DNA from 3 places in the Marinobacter sp. UBA5687 genome. Region 2 is predicted to be linked to each of the others. Evidence: predicted binding sites of a transcription regulator. Region 2 holds the regulator's gene; each other region holds the start of a gene.
The links. The regulator LexA, encoded in region 2, represses DNA repair genes until DNA is damaged. The targets are predictions, from matches to a motif close to CTGTNTNNNNANACAG.

Region 1 (5,110 bases), on a different contig from region 2:
TCTGCGGCACACCGCGCGGTGCCGGCGGAATGTCGGCCAGATCGAAACGACCCAGAGACTTGTTCTGTGCCGCCTGCTTACGCTCACCCTGAACCACATGAATGGTCACTGCAGTCTGGTTGTCATCCGCTGTAGAGAAGGTCTGCGATTTCTTGGTCGGAATCGTGGTGTTCTTCTCGATCAGCGGAGTGGCCACGCCACCCATGGTTTCGATACCCAGGGTCAGCGGGGTTACGTCCAGCAGCAGTACGTCTTTCACGTCGCCAGACAGTACCGCGCCCTGAATCGCTGCACCCATGGCGACGGCCTCGTCCGGGTTCACGTCTTTACGCGGCTCTTTGCCGAAGAACTCTTTTACTTTCTCCTGCACCAGCGGCATACGGGTCTGACCACCGACCAGAATAACCTCGTCGATTTCACCGGCCTTCATGCCCGCATCCTGAAGAGCCACCTTACAGGGCTCCAGACTGCGCTGAACCAGGTCTTCCACCAGCGATTCCAGCTTGGCACGGGTCAGCTTCACGTTCATGTGCTTGGGACCAGACGCATCTGCAGTGATGTACGGCAGGTTTACGTCGGTCTGCTGGCTGCTGGACAGCTCGATCTTGGCCTTCTCCGCCGCTTCTTTCAGACGCTGCATGGCCAGAGAGTCGCCGCGAAGATCGATGCCGCTGTCTTTCTTGAACTGGTCGGCCAGGTATTCAATCACTTTCAGGTCGAAATCTTCACCGCCCAGGAAGGTGTCACCGTTGGTGGCCAGCACTTCGAACTGGTGCTCGCCGTCTACGTCCGCAATTTCGATGATGGACAGATCGAAAGTACCACCACCCAGGTCGTACACAGCAACAGTACGATCACCGCTCTTCTTGTCCAGGCCATAAGCCAGGGCCGCAGCAGTTGGCTCGTTGATGATCCGCTTCACTTCCAGACCAGCAATCTTGCCAGCATCTTTGGTCGCCTGGCGCTGGCTGTCATTGAAGTACGCAGGCACGGTGATCACCGCTTCGGTTACCTTTTCACCCAGGTAGTCTTCTGCAGTCTTCTTCATTTTCTTCAGAACTTCTGCAGACACCTGCGGCGGCGCCATTTTCTGCCCCTTCACCTCAACCCAGGCGTCACCGTTGTCTGCCTTGGCGATTTTATAGGGCACCATCTTGATGTCTTTCTGAACCACGTCATCTTCAAAACGACGACCAATCAGTCGCTTGATGGCGTACAGAGTGTTGTGCGGGTTGGTCACCGCCTGACGCTTGGCTGACTGGCCAACCAGAGTCTCGTTGTCATCGGTGTAGGCGATGATGGACGGAGTGGTGCGATCACCCTCTGCGTTTTCAATTACCTTTACCTTGTCGCCATCCATGATGGCCACACAGGAGTTGGTGGTTCCCAGGTCGATACCAATAATCTTGCTCATCGAATCACTCCAAATCTTTCTGAATGCTGTTCCGGAGAAAGCCTACCCCGGCCTTTGCTGTTTAATCGCTATATTGGCGCTCTGCTCGACTTTTCAAGCCTGCTCGTCGATTTTTGGCGCATCTTCTGCCTTGGCCACTACGACCATCGCCGGACGAACCACCCGGCCATTAAGCAGATAACCTTTCTGCACAACCGCAACCACGCTGTTAGGCTCGGCATCCGGCGCCGGCACCATGGACATGGCTTCGTGCTGCTGCGGATCGAACGGCTCACCCACCGGGTTGAGCTGTTCAACGTTGAATTTCTTCAGGCTGTTCTTGAACAGCGTCAGGGTCATTTCCACACCTTCGCGAATGGACGCAACCAGCTCGCCTGCGTTTTCGTGACCCTCGGTGCTTTCGACCGCCTTCTCCAGACTGTCAGCCACCGGCAACAGCTCTTTCACAAACTTCTCGAGCGCAAACTTGTGAGCTTTTTCCACATCAATCTCGGCCCGGCGACGGACATTCTGCATCTCCGCCTGTGCCCGCAAGGCCTGCTCCTGGTACTCCTGCAATTTCTGCTGCAGCACATCCAGCTCGGAGCCCTGCTCCGGTGACTGCTCGGCATCCTGGTTACCTGCAGCCTGCCCTTCCGCCGCAGCTTCTGCTGCCTCGTTGCGTTCTTCTACCTGTTCGTTGCGCTTTTCGTCAGCACTCATGACAACTCCTGATAACGTTTTCACGGCCACGGAGGCCTGCAGAAATAACCACTCCCGCTTGTGCAGAAAGCAGGAAAGAATCGCTTTGCGAACCGATATGGGGCCCGCTTCCCGGGTTTCAACCGTCACCCACGCAATCTTTGATGTTTTCATCATTTCCTGTTTGCAAACCGGAAAAACACTGTATATATTCACAGCAACTGTATGAACGAACAGTGGTCAGAGTTATTACTTGCTCAAGAACGAGCGGAGGTTGCGGCATGCTCACACAACTCACGGTATCGAACTACGCCATTGCAGAAAGGGTTGAACTCCAGTTCAACCGCGGTATGACAGCCCTGACAGGGGAAACCGGCGCCGGCAAGTCGATTGTGCTTGATGCCCTTGGCCTGGCCATGGGAGGCCGGGCCGATGCCGGCGCTGTTCGCCATGGCGCCAAGCGTGCCGACATTACCGCCAGCTTCGATATATCCCGCATCCCCGAAGCCCGGTCCTGGCTGGACAGCCATGAGCTGGACGACAAGGACGATTGCATCCTGCGCCGGACCATCAGCAAGGACGGCCGCTCCAAGGCATTCATTAATGGCCAGCCCTGCCCGCTGTCACAATTGAAAGAACTGGGCGGCCTGCTGATGGATATCCACAGTCAGCACCAGCATCAATCCCTGCTGCGCAAGGAAACCCACCGAAAGCTGCTGGACGAGTTCGCCGGCGCGGAAAGCCTGGCCGACGAAACCCGATCTGCATGGAAAGCCTGGCACCAGACGCGTCAGAAACTACAGCAACGCCAGCACAATGCTGATGAGGCCGAGGCCCGTTTACAGCTGCTGCGCTATCAGGTGGAAGAGCTGGACAGGTTGGCGCTGGGCGAGGACGAACAGACAACCCTGGAAGCCGAACAGGCACAGCTCAGTCAGGCCGACGCCGTACTTCACAGCAGCCACCAGGCCGCCCTGCTATGCACTGAAGATGAGGTTTCGGCCGCAGACCTGGTGCGCCAGGCACTGCACCAACTGGAGCAACTGCCGGTTGATGTCCCGGCACTGACCGACACCATCCAGATGCTGAACGAAGCACAGATTCAGATTTCAGAAGCCGGCGACAACCTGCGCCGCTTCGTAGACGACTACGAAGCCGACCCGGTCCGACTGAACGAAGTGGAAGAACGGCTCAGCGCCATTTATCAGATGGCGCGCAAACACCGGATCACCCCGGAGGAGTTGCCGGAGTTGCATCAACGCCTGAGCCAGGAGCTGGCCGAACTGGATGGCGGTGAAGGCAGCCTGGAACAGCTTCAGGCCGAGCTGGAAAACCTGCGGGCACGGTTTGACGCCCTGGCCACCAAGCTGACAGAAACACGCCGGAATGCCGCCATCGAGCTCGACCAGCGAATCGCCCGGGAGTTGGCACAATTGAGCATGCCATCGGTGCAGTTTGTCAGCCACCTGAGCCGGAACAGTGATGATGAACCTGCCCCTCACGGCATGGAAGAGGTGGAATTCCTGGTGAGTGCCAACCCGGGCCAACCCGCCCGATCGTTGGCCAAGGTGGCTTCCGGCGGTGAACTTTCCCGCATAAGCCTGGCCATTCAGGTGGTTGTGGCACAAACCTCCACCACACCGACGCTGGTATTCGATGAGGTGGATGTCGGCATCGGTGGCGGCACTGCGGAGGTCGTAGGCCGCCTGTTGAGATCACTCGGCGAGAATGGCCAGGTACTGTGCGTCACGCACCTGCCGCAGGTGGCGGCCCAGTGCCATCAGCATTTGTTCGTCAGCAAATTTACCGAGAAAGACGCGACCTATTCACGCATCGAATCCCTGGATGACCAGGGGCGGATCAGCGAAGTCGCAAGGATGCTTGGCGGAGTGGACATGACAGAACAGACCATAGCCCATGCCCGGGAGATGTTTGTAAAGGGCCAGGCAACCCATCACTAATCCCCCTCTCGTTTCGGAGAGCTTCTGGGCCAGCCTTGTCGCTGGCCCTTTTTTTTACTTCTTATCGGACTTCAGTGGCTTCACGTAAAGGATCAGGCTGTGATCGACAATCTCATAGCCGTGCTCTGCCGCAATCTTCTGCTGGCGCTCCTCGATAACCTCATCGACGAACTCAACAACTTCGCCAGTCTGGGTGCAAACCATGTGGTCGTGATGATCATCACCGGCCATCTCGAACACCGCGTGACCGCCTTCGAAATTATGACGTAACACGAGGCCTGCAGCTTCGAACTGGGTCAGCACCCGGTAGACTGTCGCCAGGCCCACGTCATCGCCCTGGTCCAGCAGCTTTTTATAAACGTCTTCAGCACTCAGGTGGTGTTCTTCGGCATTCTCAAGGATATTGAAGATCTTGACCCTTGGCAGAGTAACCTTCAGACCGACTTTTCGTAATTCGGCGTTTTCAGATGACATGTTACCATTCGCTCTTTGGTGTGCCTAACGGCTTCCGGTATGATGAAGCCGCAGTACGACGGATGACCCGTTTCACACCTGCTCAACGCAGGCGAATTCAAGATAGAGGATTTCCCCCGGCGATGCAAAAGCTCCCCGCTATCGTTCTTATTAGCATTTTATCCTTGTCCGGCTGTGTTTTTCCGGGCGTTTACAAAATCAATGTCCAGCAGGGCAACATTGTCACCGATGAGGAGCTGACGGAACTGTCCGAAGGCATGCCCAGAAGTCAGGTTCACGCGCTGCTGGGAAGCCCGTTGATGCTGAACCCCGTCGACCCGTCCCGGGAATACTATGTTTACACCTTTCAGCGCCGGGGCAACGAGATCGAAGAACAGCGCATCATCGTTTACTACGAGAATGATCAGCTGAGCCACTACGAAGCCCAGCTCCTGGAAGAAACACCAGCCTACTAGCGCTTACGCTTTCTTTTTAGCCCGGTTCAGGCGAGCCTGCTTGGGATCAATCTTGAGCGGGCGGTATAGTTCCACCCGGTCGCCTTCTCTCAGAGCATGCTCGGCCGGGTTCTTCACCACTTTGC
Region 2 (8,835 bases):
CGGGCACTGAGCTGCGTCTCGCTGGCCAGGAACTCGACAAGGTTGTAGCGTCCCTCGGCGGCACCCGGGAGCGCCACACCCTGGCATTGCAAGTCGATCATCCTGAAGCTTCGGTTGAGCTGGAATTCGCGGGCGGGCTGGGAGAGAAACTACCGGATTGGCGCGGACAGCTGACCCGGGGCCGGATTTCCGTACCAGAGCCCGGGCAGATCTGGCAGCTGGATAGGAGAGCGGATCTCACCTACGTGGCCGGGGCTCTTGAACTTGGCAGTCACTGCTGGCGCTGGCAGCAAAGCTCGGTCTGTGCGGCTGACCAGAGACTGTGGCCAGACTCCCGCATTGCTTATGAACTGCGAGGTTTCCCGGCCAGTGCATTGGCGCCGTTGTTTCCAGAGACATTCCGGTGGCAATCGACTATAGACGCCGACATTGCCGTAACTCTCACGGATGCGGGTCCCGATGGCACTATCCGGATTGATGCCGGCGCTGGCGAGTTCGGGGTTCTGGTGCTGGACGACTGGCAGCCCATCACTCATGACCAGCTAGTGGTTGAGGCTAATCTTAAACCGGATGAGGCCAATGTCAGCCTGGATTTCAGCGGCCCGGAACTTGGCCAGTTTGATCTGGATCTTGCTGTGGATCCTCTGGCCAGTGACCGCACGGTTGATGGTGAATTCCGGCTCCAGGCCCTTAATCTTGCTTTCCTCTCGGCTTTTACCGGTATTGAAGATATTCAGGGGCGGGTTAATGGCAGTGGTCGTTTGAGCGGTCCCTTGATGAAGCCTGACGTCACCGGCGAGCTGGTGCTTAGTGAAGGGCGAGTGTTTGATCCTGGCCTTCCCCTGCCACTGGAGGAATTGCTTGTAGTGCTTGAGTTCCGGGGGCAGTCGGCCGATATCAGCGGGCGCTGGAAAAGCAATGATCGCAGTAAGGGCGAGGTCTCCGGGAGCTTGGAGTGGGCACAGTCGCCGCAGGTCGCGATCAACCTGAAAGGCGAACGGCTGCCGGTGACGCTGGAACCTTATGCCCGGTTGGAGGTGGCGCCGGATCTGGATATTGCCTTCAAATCTGGAGAGCTGTCGGTCTCCGGCCGCGTTGAGGTGCCCAGAGGCGAAATCGAAGTCCAGAGCGTCCCCCCATCGGCGGTGTCGGTTTCCGAGGATGAAGTCATCGTGGGTGTTGAACGGGAAGAACCTGCCATTCGGTCCATGCTGATGGATGTGACTGTGGTGGTCGGTGAGGATGAGGTGTCGTTTGCCGCGTTTGGTGTCACCGGCAACCTCGAAGGCACGTTGCGCATTGGCAACAATATGGATACGCGGGGTGCGCTGCAGTTAGTGAATGGTCGCTATGAAGCCTTTGGCCAGGAACTGGACCTGCGCCGGGCACGGATTCTCTTTGTAGGTGCGCTGACCCGACCGTATTTGGACATTGAGGCAGTCCGTGAAGTTGATACGGTGGTCGCCGGGATCCGGTTGTCCGGCCCAGTGGATGAGCCGGAAACGGAAGTGTTCTCGGAACCGTCGATGCCGCAGAGTGATGCCTTGTCGTACGTTATTCTTGGTCGTCCGCCCCGGGGCCAGGGGGATGAGGGGCAGATGAGCCGGGCTGCGTTGTCACTGGGTCTTACCCAGGCCAGCAAGATCACACAAGGTATTGGAAACGAGCTGGGTATCCGTAACCTGACATTGGAGGCGGAGGGTTCAGGGGAGCAGGCCTCCGTGGTGGCGAGCGGCTATATCACAGACGAACTAAGCCTCCGTTATGGTGTTGGCATATTTGAACCCATTACCACGGTAGCCCTGCGCTACGATTTGGGCCGCTACTTCTATCTGGAGGCCGCCAGTGGTCTGGCGGCCTCACTGGATATTTTCTATACACGGAACTTCTGAGTGGCCAGGTCAGTCCAGCTCGAAGGTGGCGCTGACGGTGGCCTGGATTTCCCTGGGGCCCACGCTTGAAACGGCGTCACCGACCATTTTCGATTCCGCTTGCATCATCGGTACCGGACGATGGCCGCCGTTCACATTCAGACTGACCACTTCGCCACAACGTTGCTCGAGTTGCTTGGCGACAAACTCGCAGCGGCTTCTGGCATCGGCGATGGCCCTTGCCAGAGCTTCGCGTTCCAGCCCCTGCTCGTCTGAGTGGAAAAACTGGTGGCTGCCAAGATGATATTGCAGCCCCAGCTTGTTGGCTTCACCAATCAACGGATTCAGCAGATCCAGATCGTTGATCGAGAAGCTGACGGTCTGGCTTGCCACCGATACTCGCTTGGGATCCTGGCCTTGTTCCCGTACAGGAAGCATGCGAGTGTAAACACTGAGATCGGCATCAGAATAGTCGTCCAGCTCATTACGATAGGCCGCAATGGCCTGGCGCCATTCGTCCATGGTGTCGGACACCTGTTCAGAGGCCTTTGCGGCATCCGGGTGCTCGGCCGTGACTGAGAACTGCAGTCTGGCGCTGTCTGGTTCGTAACGAACAATACCTTCGCCATTCAGGCTCACTTCTCCGGCACTGGCTGCCGCGGGTATCACGGTGACGGCGGCGGCGAGCGCAAGTGGCAGTCGACGTTTGATCATGGTCATTCTCCTTATGAGTGGAACTCCGGGCCTTCCCGGTTATCCAGTCGTTCCAGTTTCCGGGCCCGGGCGGCGTGCACAAAGTGGCTGAAGATGCGACGGTGCCCGGTGTGGTAAAGCAGGTATTCGGGGTGCCATTGCACTCCCATCAACCATTGTCGGCCGGTGTTTTCGATGGCCTGCACAAACAGGTCGTTGTCCACGGCCGTCACTCTGAGATTCTGTCCAAGGCGCTTGATGGCCTGGCTGTGAATGCGGTTGGCGCCAATCACGTGGCTGTACATCAGGCCTCCCAGACGGCTGTCCCGGACCAGGCGAACCGTTTGGAGGGGTAATAACAAAGGTCGATGTCGGGTATGTACCCGCAACGGGGTAACGTTCTGGCACAGGGACCCGCCGTGAAAGACGTTGATAAACTGTGCACCGCGGCAGATACCCAGCACCGGAATGTTAATCGCCTCCGCCTGGCGGAGAAGCTCGGTGTCGGTAGCATCCCGTTTCAGGTCATACCTGGCCGTCACTTGGGGTTGTTGACCATAGCGGCCCGGATGCACGTGGGTGCCGCCCGAGAGAACCAGCCCGTCCAGTAGTTCGACGTTGGTTCGGTCGCCCGGGCGGATGTAGTGTGTTCTGGCGCCATGCAGGCGCAGGCCCAGGCTGATCAGCCGATGGGCCATACTTCGTCGGGCCGGGCCGCTGATGCCGATGGTGAGACCGGGGATGTCCGTTTCGTTTTCCCAGTCAGACATAACCGTGCTGATGCAGCCATTCATCGGTGGACTCACGCCAGGAGCGGGTGAGATTGCGGAAGCTGAACTTCCGGGATTCGTGGAATTCGCCCCGCAGGGCATCAAGATCCTGACGGTTGTTGGCAAGCTGTTCCAGCACTACCCAATCGTTCCACACTGTGGAGAAGTGCCAATTGGGATTGTCGATATCACAATCCGGCAGCCGGTAGTGCAGAGTAGGACGACTTTTGATCCTGGGGTCCTGAACGTATTCGGACAACAGCGATTCGTTCAGATGAGCGAACAGTGGCAGAAGATCCAACGCCTTGTTCCGGGTAGGATTGTAGTGCAGATAGTCCCTCATCAGTGTGTCCAGGTCAGGACGGTAATCGTCCGCCATCAGCTTGTCTGTGTAGCGGCTGCTCCAGGGCTCGATGTAGGTGGTGAACTTCCGGCTGATATCCAGCTGATGCCGGGACTTGAGCCAGTCATACAGCAGTGCGAACGCCTGCAGATAACGTACCAGGGTCTCGGGTTCAAGATCGGGCAGTTCCGGGTTAAGTTGAAGCCCGAACGCAAAGTAGATGGCCTCCCGGCTGCCTTCAGCACCCAGGTCTCGCAGCTCGTCTACCAGATTCTCGATCATGCCCAGAGCCGACATTGCGAGCGGTGGTCCCACAATCTCTAATGGCACAATCTTCTCGGCGGCAAAATCAATGACGTCCATGGCGTGGTTGCCGAGTTCCCGAATGGATTCCGGGAGCCGCTCGTCGGCAAGATCCAGGTCTTTGATAGGATCAGAGTCCAGCTCAATGGTGAAAGCCCCGGCGTCCGTATCCAGTCGGGTGACATAACGGGATGTCAGCTCCGGCTCTCCCCCAAGCAGTCGGGCAGCATGCTGGACCAGGGCCTCGTAGGTCAGGCCGGACAGTTCAATCTCAACCCCGACTTTTCGTTCCTGGCCGTCCCGGTTTGTCGTTTGTTCCGGCATCTTGCAGCGGTCGTGTACGGTCATGGTTGTGTGTGGCTTCCCTGTGTCTGGTTTGCGTCACCATAACATACAGGCTGTTGGTCGCCCGTTACAGGAAGGAAACGAAACGGAGAGGGCTTTACACTGGATAAAACACTGTATATAGTCAGTTCACTGTATAAAAAAACAGGATCGAAATTCCGGAGCCCGACTGATGAAACTGACTGCAAGACAATCCCAGGTGCTGGACATTATCCGACGTTACGTGGATGAAACCGGCTACCCGCCCACCAGGGCTGAAATTGCCGCAGAGCTGGGATTCCGTTCCGCCAACGCGGCGGAAGAACATTTGAGGGCTCTGGCAAGGAAAGGCGCCATCGAGATGGTCCCGGGAGCCAGCCGGGGCATTCGCCTGCCGGAGGCCGAAGAAGATCTGGGCCTCCCTGTCATCGGGCAGGTTGCCGCCGGTAGCCCGATTCTGGCGCAGGAACATATTGAAGATCACTGCACGCTGCAGCCGGGCTTCTTCTCTCCTTCAGCAGATTACCTTTTGCGGGTACGGGGGATGAGCATGAAAGACATCGGGATTCTGGATGGTGATTTACTGGCGGTGCACAGTACCCAGGATGTCCATAACGGTCAGATCGTTGTCGCTCGTGTCGGAGAGGAGGTCACCGTCAAGCGTTTCCGCAGGGAAGGCAACAAGGTCTGGCTGATTGCAGAGAATGAGGAGTTTGCTCCGATTGAGGTCGATCTTGCGGAGCAGGAATTGTTTATTGAAGGTCTCGGCGTAGGCGTTATCCGCCGCTCCGATCTTCACTGAATACCGTATTCGGCAGCGCATGGCGCAGGTAGGTGAGTAATGGAACAGTTGAGCTTCACTCAGAACATGGCATTTCAGCCGGCAGCTGTTGTTGCGGCTGGCGCGGTTTCCTCTGGCCAAAGGGCACCGGCGGCCCGGGTAGCAGCGTCCGGTTCGGAGCGACGTTCAGCGTCTGGCTTCGGTGGCAATGTTACCGAGATTATTCTTCCGGAGGAGCAGGTGGAGAATTTCCAGTTGCTGCTGCCAATGCTCACACAACTCAACCAGGAGAAACGTTGGCTGGCGTGGATTGATCCTCCCCAGTCCCTGGTGGCCAAGTGGCAGAAAATGCACGGCATTGTGGCCAGTGAGATTCTGGTGTTGCGGTCAACGACAGAATTCCCAGCACAAGAGCTGGCTGAGCGGGCGCTGGGCGCAGGCACCTGCCATGCCGTTGTGCTCTGGACTCACAAGCTAGGCCGTGCGGCGCTGGAAGCGTTGCAAAAGGCATCTGCCAAGGGTAATAGCCACGGTGTGGTGTTGCGCCAGAGATAACGGGTGCTCAATGCAAGGTGTAGTGGGGCTGATTGTCGGCGAACTCGCTTTCGTCCTCTTCCCAGTCAATGTCGTGGCTGATGTTGCCAGCGGCCTCGATGCCAGCGGCAATCATCGCCTTGGCGACGTTCATGTCCCGGTCTTCCAGCATTTCTCTGGCCTCATCAGAGAATGAGATGCGCACAAGTGGAGCTGCATCGTCATCAATCCGGCGAAGCGCGTAGTCGCCGTCGGCGAGTTGTACAATTTCAAAAAACGAAGGTGACATTCATTCAACCTATATCTGCTGTCAGCGTATGTTAATGGATTGGCTCCGGCAGGCGGATTACCACTCGCTGTGTTGCTCGTCTATCTCTCTGGTCAATACGGTCATGGCAGCCAGTATCTTGTTCAGAGCCTGAACGGACCGATCTGGCCCCTGATCCGCCGAAACCGCAATGATGTTTTCTTCCGTCACGGTTTTCCGTATCTTGGGCGGTTCTCCAGCTGCAGTCTCCAACTGATTCAGCTGTTGCCACCAGCTGCCTGGTGTTTCAGCCAGTTCCTTCAACATCCCGCCTTCCGCAATCGCATAGGGAAACAGCGCCTCCAGCTCGTCGATGGAGGCCGGTCTGTCGACTTTGTTCTGGTGGCATCGGGTAATCATTACCAGCAGGAGTTCTCGAGCCCGCAGCAATAACTCAATGGCACCTTGCAGTTGGGCTTCTCGTTCTGGCGCAGTCGCTGCTTCGTCTTGCTCAACCCGGATTAGTAACGTTTTGGCCAGAAACAGCTTTTGCGAAACCAGAGAATGCCATTGAGATGCCATGAGGAAACCTGCGAACGAAAAATCAGAGAAACAGGGCCGGTAAAACTTTGGGAGTTTATCATTTTTGGCTGTTTATTTCTCGTTCTATCCGCTTTGTGGAAATGCTCTTGTCACAAGAAACTACAAACAACCACTTGAAACGGGCGTTTGAAACTGGCAAAAAGAGCGTCAGATTGGGTGAGTATTGACCACTCATGTGACTCACGCTGGAGGTTGAGGATGCGAAACCGATTTATTGCTGCCATCGCAGTTGCTGTTATGGGGGCGTCCAGTCCGCTGCTGGCAAAGGTAACACAGGCGGAAGCCGCGCGCCTGAATAATGAGCTGACACCGGTTGGTGCTGAGCGCGCGGGCAACGCAGCGGGCACCATTCCAGCCTGGGATGGCGGGCTTGCCACGCCACCGGCGAATTGGCGCGAGGGGTCTGTAGAAACCAATCCGTTCCCTGGCGATGACGCCCTGTATGTGGTGACGGGTGATAACCTTGATCTTTACCGGGACAAGTTGTCGGACGGCCACATCCGGATGCTGGAGCAATATGGCCCGGCATTTTTCATGCCGGTGTATGAAACCCGTCGGACAGCGGCGTTTCCCGAACATGTATACGAGAAGTTCCGTCAGAATGCCCTGACCGCCGAGCTTTTGGATAATGGTAACGGGGTAAGAGACACCATCATGACCAGCCCGTTCCCCATTCCGAAGAATGGTCTGGAGGCGATCTGGAACCACATTCTCCGGTATCGCGGTGAGGAGGTGTCCTTCCGAAGTGCTTCAGCCACTCCTCAGGAAGACGGTTCTTTCAACCCGGTGGTCAACCACTACGATTATTTTTTCGCGTACAGTCAGGTAGGCGCGGATCTTGCCGATATCGACAACAAGATCTTCTACCTGAAAACCGAGACGATCGCTCCGACCACGCTGGCGGGCACCATCACCCTGGTGCACGAGACTCTGGACCAGGTTCGTTCACCTCGCCTTGCATGGCGTTATGATGCGGGTTCCCGACGCCTGCGCCGGTCTCCGAACCTGGCCTACGAGACAGACCTGCCGAATTCGTCCTCTCTGCGTTCGGTTGACCAGAAAGATATGTATAACGGTGCTCCAAACCAGTATGACTGGGAACTCAAAGGTAAACGGGAGCTGCTGGTTCCCTACAACGGATACAAGCTTCACGATTCCAGTGTTCGCCCTGAGGATGTCATCCGCCCCAACCACATCAACCAGAGTCTTGCTCGCTATGAGCTGCATCGGGTGTGGGTGGTAGAGGCCAAGCGTCGTACCGGTATCGGCCATATTTACGAGCGCCGTGTGTTCTACATTGACGAAGATAGCTGGCAGATTCTGGTCTCTGAGGAGTACAACGAGAAAGGCGAGCTATGGCGCGTTTCCGAGGCTCACAATATCAGCTACTACAGCGAGCCGGTCTTCTGGACCACCATGGAAATGACGTATGATCTGAAGGCAAATCGTTATTACATTGATGGTCTGGACAATGGTTACCCCGCCTATGATTTCGCGCCGGGGTATCGTGGTAACGAGTTTACCGCCTCTGCGGCCCGTCGCGCTGCACGGCGTTAACCGTCCGCTTGCGGGGCGCCATCGTTTCCGGTGGCGCCCTTTCGTTGGCCAGTCTGTCCCGCAGACCCCGGAGATTGCCAATGGCCAACCCTGAAAACCTCCTTTCCGATCTGGATCAGCTTCAAAACGAATTAACCCTGGCCCTGGACAACCAGGATTGGGAACGCTTGGGCCAGCTTAATGCCCGGGTTCGACCGACGGTGGAACCGTTGATGGCTGAGCTCGAGCAGGGTCGCCTTGATGCCACACTGGTGCGAGAGCGACTGGAAGCGCTGAATCGTTTTGTGGCCGAGGCCGATGCCGCCGCTGTGAAGGCCCGCGACGAGGCGAAAGCCTCATTGAAGGGGGTCAGCCAGAACCGTAACGCCGCCAAAACCTATCAGAACGTCTCCTCGAATCGTCAAAGATAGCGTCATAAAATTGACTCGGGCCGGCATACGGTCTTAAATACCGCACAAATCCATGAAGAGATTCCTGTGAATGTCCAAAAATAACAAAGTGCTGGTGCTGAGTGAGGATGAAACCAGGCGGCGAGATCTGGTCACCATTCTGGAGTTTGTCGGTGAAGAGCAGGTGATTTCCGGCGACGAGGCTTTGGCGCTTTTGGCGAGTGACGATGATCAGGCCTGGGATAGTGTTTCAGTGGCGGTCGTCAACGGCACCGAATCCGGCGCCTGTTCCGCCATAGAGCAGGTGTGCCGGGCCATGACCGGTGTACCAGTGTTGCTGGTTGGCGACCCTGAGCTCAAGGGTTTGTCAGAGGACGATGCGGCACGAGTGATTGCGCGGATGGAATGGCCGCTGAACTA
Region 3 (8,835 bases), on a different contig from region 2:
CCGTAACTCTGGCTTGCCGGGCCATCGTGCACATTGTGCAGAAACACGATGGAGTCGTCGTGCTCGGTGGCGGTCAGGTGCACGTTAACCGCATGGTCGAGGTCATCGGCCAACTGGGTCAGTTCGAAGTAGTGGGTGGCGAACAGGGTATAACACCGGATGTTCTTCGCCAGGTGCTCGGCCGTGGCCCAGGCCAGCGAAAGGCCATCGAAGGTGCTGGTGCCGCGGCCCACTTCATCCATCAACACCAGGCTGTGTTCGGTGGCATTGTGCAGGATATTGGCGGTTTCGGTCATTTCCACCATGAAGGTGGAGCGGCCACCGGCTATGTCATCCGAGGAGCCCATGCGAGTGAAGATCCTGTCCACCGGGCCAAGCACGGCGCGGTTGGCGGGCACGAAACTGCCGGTGTAGGCCAACAGGGCAATCAGGGCGGCCTGGCGCATGTAGGTGGACTTACCGCCCATGTTCGGGCCGGTGATCACCAGCATGCGGCGTTTGGTATCCATCAACAGGTTGTTGGGCACAAACGGCTCGTCGAGCAGCTGCTCCACCACCGGGTGCCGACCTTCCTCCACATCAAATCCTGGCTGGTCGGTAAATTCCGGCGCGGTGAAGCGCAGGGACGTGGCTCGTTCGGCGAAGTTGCTCAGTACGTCGAGTTCGGCCAGGGCCTGGGCGGCGTCCTGCAGCGGGGCCAACTGTTCGGCCACGGTTTCCAGGACGTCGTCGTACAGGCCTTTTTCCCGGGCCAGGGCACGGCTTTTGGCGCTCAGTGCCTTGTCCTCAAACTCTTTCAGTTCCGGGGTGATGAAGCGTTCGGCGTTTTTCAGGGTCTGGCGGCGGATATAGTCCACCGGCGCCTGCTCAGACTGGGCCCGGCTGATCTCGATATAGTAGCCGTGCACCCGGTTGTAACCCACTTTCAGGGTGGAAATGCCGGTGCGTTCACGCTCCCGGGTTTCCACATCCAGCAGATACTGGCCGGCGTTTTCACTGATGTTGCGGAGTTCATCCAATTCTTCGTCGAAGCCTTCGGCAATCACGCCGCCATCACGAATCACCACCGGCGGGTTGTCGATGATGGCGCGTTCCAGCAGGTTGGCCAGTTCCGGGTATTCACCGATGACGGTGGCCAGTTTCACGACATGGTGTGAGTTGACCGGTTTCAGTGCCTCCTGCAGTTCTGGCAGGGCATGAAAAGCGTCGCGCAGGCGCGCAAGGTCCCTGGGGCGGGCAGAACGCAGGGCAACCCGGGCCAGAATCCGTTCGATATCACCCACCCGTTTCAGTAGATCGTGCACTGGCTCGTAGTGGAAACCGTCCAGCAGTGCAGATACTGCCTGCTGGCGCTGGCGCACGCGCTCAACATCCCGAAGTGGACGATTCAGCCAGCGTCGGAGCTCCCGGGCTCCCATGGCAGTGGCGGTGCGGTCCATCACCCAGGCCAGGGTGTGTTGTTGGCCACCCATCAGGTTGGTGTCGATTTCCAGATTCCGGCGGCTGGCGGCATCCAGTATCACGGCGTCTTCCCGGCGTTCGCGGGTCAGTTTGCGGATATGTGGCAGCGCCGTGCGCTGGGTCTCCTTGGCGTATTGCAACAGGCAGCCGGCAGCGCAAACGGCCAGGGTCAGGTCTTCGCAGCCAAAGCCGGTGAGATCGCGTACCTGCAACTGCTGGGTGATCACCCGGAGGGCGGTGTCCGATTCAAACAGCCAGGGGCCCTGGCGGCGTACGCCGGTGAAACCCTCAAGGATCTCGGTATAGGGAAAATCTTCGCTGATCAGGATTTCAGCGGGTCGCAGGCGCTGAAGCTCACCCTGCAGGGCTTCAAGGCTCTCCAGTTCCGACACTGCGAACCGGCCACTGGAAATATCCAGTGAGGCAAAACCGAACTGCTCTTTGTGATGGTAGATGGCTGCCAGCAGGTTATCGCGGCGGTCTTCCAGAAAGGCCTCGTCACTCAGCGTACCGGGAGTGACAATGCGCACGACCTTGCGTTCCACCGGGCCCTTGCTGGTGGCAGGATCACCAATCTGCTCGCAGATAGCGATGGACTGGCCCGCGCGAACCATGCGGGCAATGTAGCCTTCGGCCGAATGGAAGGGTACCCCTGCCATGGGAATCGGATTACCTCCGGAATGGCCACGTGCGGTCAGGGTAATGTCCAGCAATTCTGCGGCTTTTTTAGCGTCGTCGTAAAACAGCTCGTAGAAGTCCCCCATGCGGTAGAACACCATCTCGTTCGGGTGTTCTCCCTTGATTTTCAGGTACTGCTGCATCATCGGGGTGTGCTTGGACAGGTCCGTCATAGTTCCTCAATTCTTCCGGGTAAACATCGGCAAGGGTGGTGGCACGCCGTTCGGGATACCAAAACCCGCGATGGTACCACGGTCCGGAGGTGTCGGCAGCCGGTCAGTCACTCAGGGCATCATCAGTCCGGGATAGTCTGTCGCCAGCCTTTGCAGGTCAGCCGGTTCGTCGACGTCGTTCAGGGTTTCGCTCTCCGCCAGCCGCCACCCCAGGGCCGCCAGACGCTGTCGGGTGATGGCGGCCACCTGTTCGGTACTCCAGGGTATATCCGTGAAGAGGGCCGGGCTGAAACGCCGGAGCCCCAGCAGGGCATAGCCGCCGTCGGCGACCGGGCACAGGCAGGCATCGTGGTTCAGGAGGTCGCCGGCCATTTGCCTCAGTCGGTTGGCGTCAAGATCCGGGCAGTCCGTTCCGATCAGGATCACCGGTAAGCCGGCTGTCAGGGCATGTCTGGCGGCTTCCGCCATGCGATGGCCCAGGTCACCTTCGGCCTGGGAAGACAGGATGGCTCGGTCACCAGGGTCCAACTGTTGCCAGTAATCTGCCGCAGGATCCGGGCTGACACAGAGCTCCACCGGGCCGATATTGGCGTCGAGGGCCTGCGCCAGAGTGTGCCGCAGCATGCGGTCTGCCAGCCGGGCGGCACCGGCCTCGCCCAGCGCCGGGATCAGGCGGGTTTTTACCTTCCCGGGCCGGGGTTCTTTGGCGATAACAATAATACGTGTCTGGTTCATCGGTAACGGGCTGCCAGTTGGTCTGCGGGAACGCCGCGCCAATAGGCCCAGCGCAACTGCCACATTAAAAAGATCGTCCGCCAGCCGCCGCGCTGGTCCCAGCGCCGGCCGGAGGTGACCACTCTGTCCCTCAGACACACCGGGGGCGTGATGTGTTTCAGGCGTTTGCAGATTTCCACATCTTCCATCAGTGGTTGTTCCGGAAAGCCTCCGACCTGCTCGAACAGGGTTCGAGTCATAAACAGGGCCTGATCGCCGGTGGCGATGCCGGTCAGTCTCGAGCGCAGGTTCATCATGGCGCCAACGATCGGCAACAGGCCGGAGCGGCCGTCGATACAAACATCAAAACGGCCCCAGCTGGTTTCTGAGCGTGCCAGGTGAGTCATCACTTGCGTGTCCGCATGCTCCGGCAGCCGGGTGTCCGCGTGCAGGAACATCAGGAAAGGCGATTGGCTGGTGCGGGCTCCAGCATTCATCTGGGTTGCGCGTCCGCGGGCAGAGCGGATCAGGGGAACCCCCCTTGCTTCAATGAGACTGTCCGATTTGTCGTCGCTGCCGCCATCCACCACAATGATTTCGGCGCCCCGCTGACGCCAGGTTTCCAGGTGGCTCAGCAGCGGTTCGATACCCTCGATCTCGTTGAGAACGGGGACGATGATTGCGAGCCGGGGATCTTCTTCGCGTATTGGGTGTCGCAACATGGGTTTTGGTGGCCTCCTGAGAGGAGCATATCAGAGCTCGGGGTGGTGAGCATGGCAGGCGGGAGATGAGGTTATGAAACGACTGGTTTTGCTGGGTGCCGGCCACGCTCACATGGTGGCGTTGCGTCAGTTCGCGCGCGAGCCGTTGCCGGAAACGGAGCTGGTGGTGGTGTCACCGTCCCGGTGGCAGTACTACTCCGGGATGATCCCGGGCTGGCTGGCCGGGCACTATCGCCTCGATCAGTGTCGTGTCCTGGTCGAGCCCACGGTGATCGCCGCCGGTGGCAGGCTGGTGCTCGATCGGGCTGTTGAATTGCGGGCAGCCGAGCAGGAGGTCGTGTTGGCAAGTGGTGAACGGGTGCCCTACGATCTGCTCTCTGTCGATGTTGGATCGGCCAGTGACAGTGCCGTGCTGAACGAGCCGGACAGCATGATCCTCGGTGTTAAGCCCGTCGAACGATTTGCTGAAGACTGGCCGGCAACCGAAAGATCCCTGCGCGCCAGAGCGCGCCCGCGCATTGTTGTTCTTGGTGGAGGCGCTGGAGGTGCGGAGATCGCTATGGCCCTGGCCCGGCGATCAGCGGACTGCGACCAGGCGGGCGTTGTTCTGGTGGCCGGCAGCAATGGTGTAGTGCCGGGCTTTCGTCCCCGCTTTCGCCGCCTGGTGCGGCGGGCGCTGATGCGCTGCGGTGTCGAGATTGTTGAGGAGTATGGCGAACCGGTGGTTGATGGGGTCCGGTTGGCTGGTGGGCGACGAATGCGGGCCGATGCGGTTCTGGTATCTACCGGTGGCAGGGCTCTGCCCTTTCTGGAAGCCAGCGGCCTGGCCGTAGACGAAGCCGGTTTTGTCAGGGTAGACGCCAGCCATCGCAGCACGTCTCACCACAATGTGTTTGTGGCCGGAGATGCCTGTAGCCGGGTTGACCAACGGCTGGACCGTTCCGGGGTACACGCGGTTCGTGCCGGGCCGATACTGGCCCGCAATCTTGCGGCTGCGATATCGGGTAAACCGTTGGTGCGTTTCTATCCGCGCAGGTTTTCGTTGTACCTGTTGGCGGCGGGAGACTGCACGGCGATTGGTAGTTATGGCCCCTTGACGTTTTCGGGCGCCTGGGTCTGGAAGTGGAAAGACCGCATTGATCGCGGATTTGTTGACAGTTTTCCCGGAGCCTGAGAATGGCGACGGGCATTACAGGAAACGGGAGAACCGTATGAATGTGACCGACGGACAATTGGCCAAGGCTGGTGACGCGCTGGCGGCGGCGCTTGAGCGCAGGCGGATGACCATCGCTACCGCTGAAAGCTGCACCGGTGGCTGGGTGGCCAAGGTGCTGACTGACCGGGCGGGTTCGTCCGCCTATGTTATGGCGGGTCTGGTGACCTACAGTAACGCCGCGAAGCAGGCCATCCTTGGCGTACAGGCTGATACTCTGGAGCAGTGCGGGGCGGTCAGTGAACCGGTGGTGCGACAGATGGTGACAGGTGCCATACGTGCCACAGGCGTGGATATCGCTGTCGCTGTCAGCGGTGTTGCCGGGCCGGGTGGGGGTAGTGCAGACAAGCCGGTTGGTACGGTCTGGTTTGCCTGGGGCAGCCGGGCTGACAACACCGAAGCCCGGGTAGCGCATTTCGATGGCGATCGGGATCAGGTGCGCCGGCAGTCGGTTTTGTATGTATTAGAAGGAGTTACCGGATTTGTCGAAACCCTGTGAGGATTTTCACCTTTCCGGGGGTTGGTCTCCTTCTGGCCATATGTTTTAATACTGTTCAAATATACAGGAAAACACTGGATGGCTATTCAGGTTTTCTCCGGATTCTGCCGCTTTGGCCAACAAGGTTGAGCGGCCCTGGTAACGAGGGTTTGCAAGAATGGAAGATAACCGCAAGAAAGCACTCGGCGCAGCGTTGAGCCAGATCGAACGTCAGTTCGGTAAAGGTGCTGTAATGAAGATGGGCGACCAGCCCCGTGAGGCGATTCCTGCCGTATCCACCGGCTCCCTTGGGCTGGATGTTGCTCTGGGCATTGGTGGTCTTCCTTACGGCCGGATCGTTGAGATTTACGGCCCGGAGAGCTCCGGTAAAACCACGCTGACTCTGCAGGTTATCGCGGAAGCGCAAAAACAGGGTAAAACCTGTGCCTTTGTGGATGCCGAGCACGCACTGGACCCGGTTTATGCGGAAAAGCTGGGTGTTAACGTTGATGAGCTGCTGGTTTCCCAGCCGGATACCGGTGAGCAGGCGCTGGAAATTGCCGACATGCTCGTGCGCTCGAACGCGGTGGACGTGATCATAGTCGATTCGGTAGCGGCCCTGACCCCGAAAGCGGAAATCGAAGGCGAGATGGGCGACAGCCACGTGGGTCTTCAGGCTCGCCTGATGTCACAGGCACTGCGCAAGCTTACCGGTAATGTGAAGCACGCCAATTGCCTGATGGTGTTCATCAACCAGATCCGTATGAAGATTGGTGTTATGTTCGGTAGCCCCGAGACCACCACCGGTGGTAACGCCCTGAAATTCTATTCCTCTGTGCGTCTGGATATTCGCCGTATCGGTTCGGTGAAAGACGGCGACGAGGTGGTGGGCAACGAAACCCGCGTAAAAGTCGTCAAGAACAAGGTGTCGCCTCCGTTCCGGCAGGCGGAGTTCCAGATCATGTACGGCAAGGGCATCTACCACATGGCGGAAGTGCTCGACATGGGCGTGAAAGAAGGCTTTGTGGACAAATCCGGCGCCTGGTACGCCTATAACGGCGACAAGATCGGCCAGGGCAAAGCAAACGCTTGTAAGTTCCTGGAAGAGAACCTGGATATCGCCAATGAAATCGAGGCTAAAGTGCGTGACAAGCTGATGCCCAAGCCGGTCAAGAAAGAGACGGCGGAGGCTCCTGCTGAAGCCAATGGCGAACTGCTATAAATTCTAAAAAGAGAAAGATAGGGAGGCGTGACATGAAGCGACTGCTGATTGTGGCTCATGCCCCGTCTCCGAATACCCTGAGATTACGGAGCGCCATCGAAAATGGCGCTCGTAATCCGGACATCGAAGCGGTAGAGGTGGTGGTAAAGGCGCCTCTCGAAGCTGGCCCCGAAGACATCCTCGCATGCGACGCCATCATCCTGGGCACCACGGAAAACCTCGGCTACATGTCTGGCGCCCTGAAAGACTTTTTCGACCGCAGCTACTATCCCTGCCTGGAGAAAACCCAGGGCCTGCCTTTTGCCTTTTATATCCGTGCCGGCCATGATGGTACCGGGACCCGCCGAGCTATTGAGACCATAACCACAGGGCTGCGCTGGAAGCTGGTGCAGGATGCACTGGTATGCCGGGGTGAATTCCGGCCCGAGTTTGAAGAGCAGTGTTACGAGTTGGGTATGGCAGTGGCGGCCAGTCTTGACGCCGGCCTGATTTGATCAACTGGCGTAGCGGTTGTAGAAGCCTTCAATACGGGACAGTGCGTTGTCCATCGTTCGTGAGTAGGCATTTTTGTCCAGGCAATAGGCAAACTGCAGACTGACCCGATATCCCGCCTGGTAGGGCTGGCAGGCGATAACCCGGGCGCCGACCCGGGATTCACTGATGTACTTGCCCTCGATATCAAGAAACAGTCGCACACCTACATCCACCGGTCGTGGGCAGAGAACCGCCATACCATAGCGGTTCATGTCCAGGCAGGTAACTGCCACAGGCTGTTTGCCACGGCCGAAGAAACCGCGCTCACGCAGTTGAACCCTCAGGCAGGACGCCGGAAAACGATCCTTGATGCGGCGATCTGCGGAATTATTCGTCATGTTTTCAGTCATCACGTGTCTTGTACTTGTTGTGGCCGGATTCCGTCCGGGAGATGAAGTGTAGTAATCGACGGCTTGCATGAAAAATGACCACGGCCGGATTTGTGACCAAGTTGGCACTTGCGGTCGGCTCTGGCCCCTTTCGATAAAACCGGACGAGGTACGCGACAGACCCGGCCCCAGGCACTACAATGGCGGGCCTGAAATCCGACAAAACTGACCGTTACGGGAAGCCAATTTGAAGTCTCTGCCCCTGCATCAGCTGTATAAAGCCTGCGTCCTCAAAGACCTGCCATTCAAGACCACAAGGCAACTTGAGCCCCTGGCCGAAATCGTGGGCCAGAACCGTGCCCAGGAGGCCGTGCGCTTTGCCCTGGCCATGCCCCATGGCGGCTACAACGTCTATGCCGTGGGTCGGAATGGGCTGGGCAAGCGAACGATGATGCTGCGTTACCTTGAGCATCATGTGGACACGCTGCAGCAAAGCCATGACTGGTGTTATGTCGCCAACTTCGAGGAACCGCGTAATCCCAAGCTGTTGCAGCTGCCGGGAGGTATGGGGACCCAGCTGAAGCAGGACATGGAAAAGCTGATGACCCGGCTGGTGAAAACGATCCCCCAGACTTTTGACAGCGACAGCTTTCTGGAACGCTCGGAGCAGTTGAAGAATGATTACGGCAAGAGGCAGGAAGATGAGCTGGCCAAAGTGGCTGCCCAGGCCAAGCGGAAAAAGGTAAGCCTGACGGTAACCACCCCCGGTGGCTATCGCCTGGTCGCCATGAATGGCGACGAGCCTCACACCGCGGAAAGCTTCCAGGCTCTGACCGAGGAGCAGCGGGACAAGTTTGAGGACTCGATCAACAAGCTCGAGAAGAAGCTGCGCCAGGCGTTGCGGAAGATGGCGGACTGGGAACAGGAATATGCCGACAAACAGCAGGCTCTGAACCAGGAGACCCTGGAGGGTATTTCCGGCCATCAGATTGACGAGCTGGTAGAGAAATATCGTGAACAGCCCGATGTGGTTACTTACCTGGAGGCCGTTCGCAAAGACCTGGTGGATAACCTGGATATCTTCCTGGAAGACGACGAGGAGCAGGCGGCCATTGCCTGGGCCGCACTGGACAAGAGAATGCCCCGGCGCTACCTCATCAATGTGCTGGTGCATCAGAAAACCAATGAAGTACCGGTGGTGGTGGAAGATAATCCCACCTATCACAATCTGTTCGGCTATGTGGAAAACGTGACCTACAAGGGCACGGTCTTTACCGACTTCTCTCTGATTCGGGCCGGAAGCCTGCACAG

Region 1: the regulator LexA is predicted to act here: its motif matches at 2,317-2,332, upstream of recN (DNA repair protein RecN).
Region 3: the regulator LexA is predicted to act here: its motif matches at 5,512-5,527, upstream of recA (recombinase RecA).

Annotation. Positions count from the first base shown of each region.
Region 1 is NZ_DIHV01000143.1:27,942-33,051, forward strand. It holds partial or broken gene dnaK (molecular chaperone DnaK) at 1-1,414, opposite strand, end outside; gene grpE (nucleotide exchange factor GrpE) at 1,508-2,116, opposite strand; gene recN (DNA repair protein RecN) at 2,377-4,056, shown strand; gene fur (ferric iron uptake transcriptional regulator) at 4,111-4,530, opposite strand; gene B3Y70_RS15815 (outer membrane protein assembly factor BamE) at 4,653-4,985, shown strand; gene B3Y70_RS15820 (RnfH family protein) at 4,989-5,110, opposite strand, start outside.
Region 2 is NZ_DIHV01000027.1:6,799-15,633, forward strand. It holds gene B3Y70_RS02835 (translocation/assembly module TamB domain-containing protein) at 1-1,892, shown strand, start outside; gene B3Y70_RS02840 (SIMPL domain-containing protein) at 1,902-2,585, opposite strand; gene B3Y70_RS02845 (gamma-glutamyl-gamma-aminobutyrate hydrolase family protein) at 2,597-3,334, opposite strand; gene B3Y70_RS02850 (amidoligase family protein) at 3,327-4,328, opposite strand; gene lexA (transcriptional repressor LexA) at 4,495-5,106, shown strand; gene B3Y70_RS02860 (cell division inhibitor SulA) at 5,146-5,640, shown strand; gene B3Y70_RS02865 (hypothetical protein) at 5,648-5,908, opposite strand; gene B3Y70_RS02870 (DUF6586 family protein) at 5,966-6,448, opposite strand; gene B3Y70_RS02875 (DUF1329 domain-containing protein) at 6,668-8,026, shown strand; gene B3Y70_RS02880 (SOS cell division inhibitor) at 8,107-8,436, shown strand; gene B3Y70_RS02885 (sigma-54 dependent transcriptional regulator) at 8,507-8,835, shown strand, end outside.
Region 3 is NZ_DIHV01000028.1:5,782-14,616, forward strand. It holds gene mutS (DNA mismatch repair protein MutS) at 1-2,312, opposite strand, end outside; gene B3Y70_RS02925 (TIGR04282 family arsenosugar biosynthesis glycosyltransferase) at 2,424-3,047, opposite strand; gene B3Y70_RS02930 (TIGR04283 family arsenosugar biosynthesis glycosyltransferase) at 3,044-3,748, opposite strand; gene B3Y70_RS02935 (FAD-dependent oxidoreductase) at 3,822-4,922, shown strand; gene B3Y70_RS02940 (CinA family protein) at 4,960-5,460, shown strand; gene recA (recombinase RecA) at 5,618-6,661, shown strand; gene B3Y70_RS02950 (flavodoxin family protein) at 6,694-7,155, shown strand; gene B3Y70_RS02955 (PilZ domain-containing protein) at 7,156-7,533, opposite strand; gene B3Y70_RS02960 (Lon protease family protein) at 7,772-8,835, shown strand, end outside.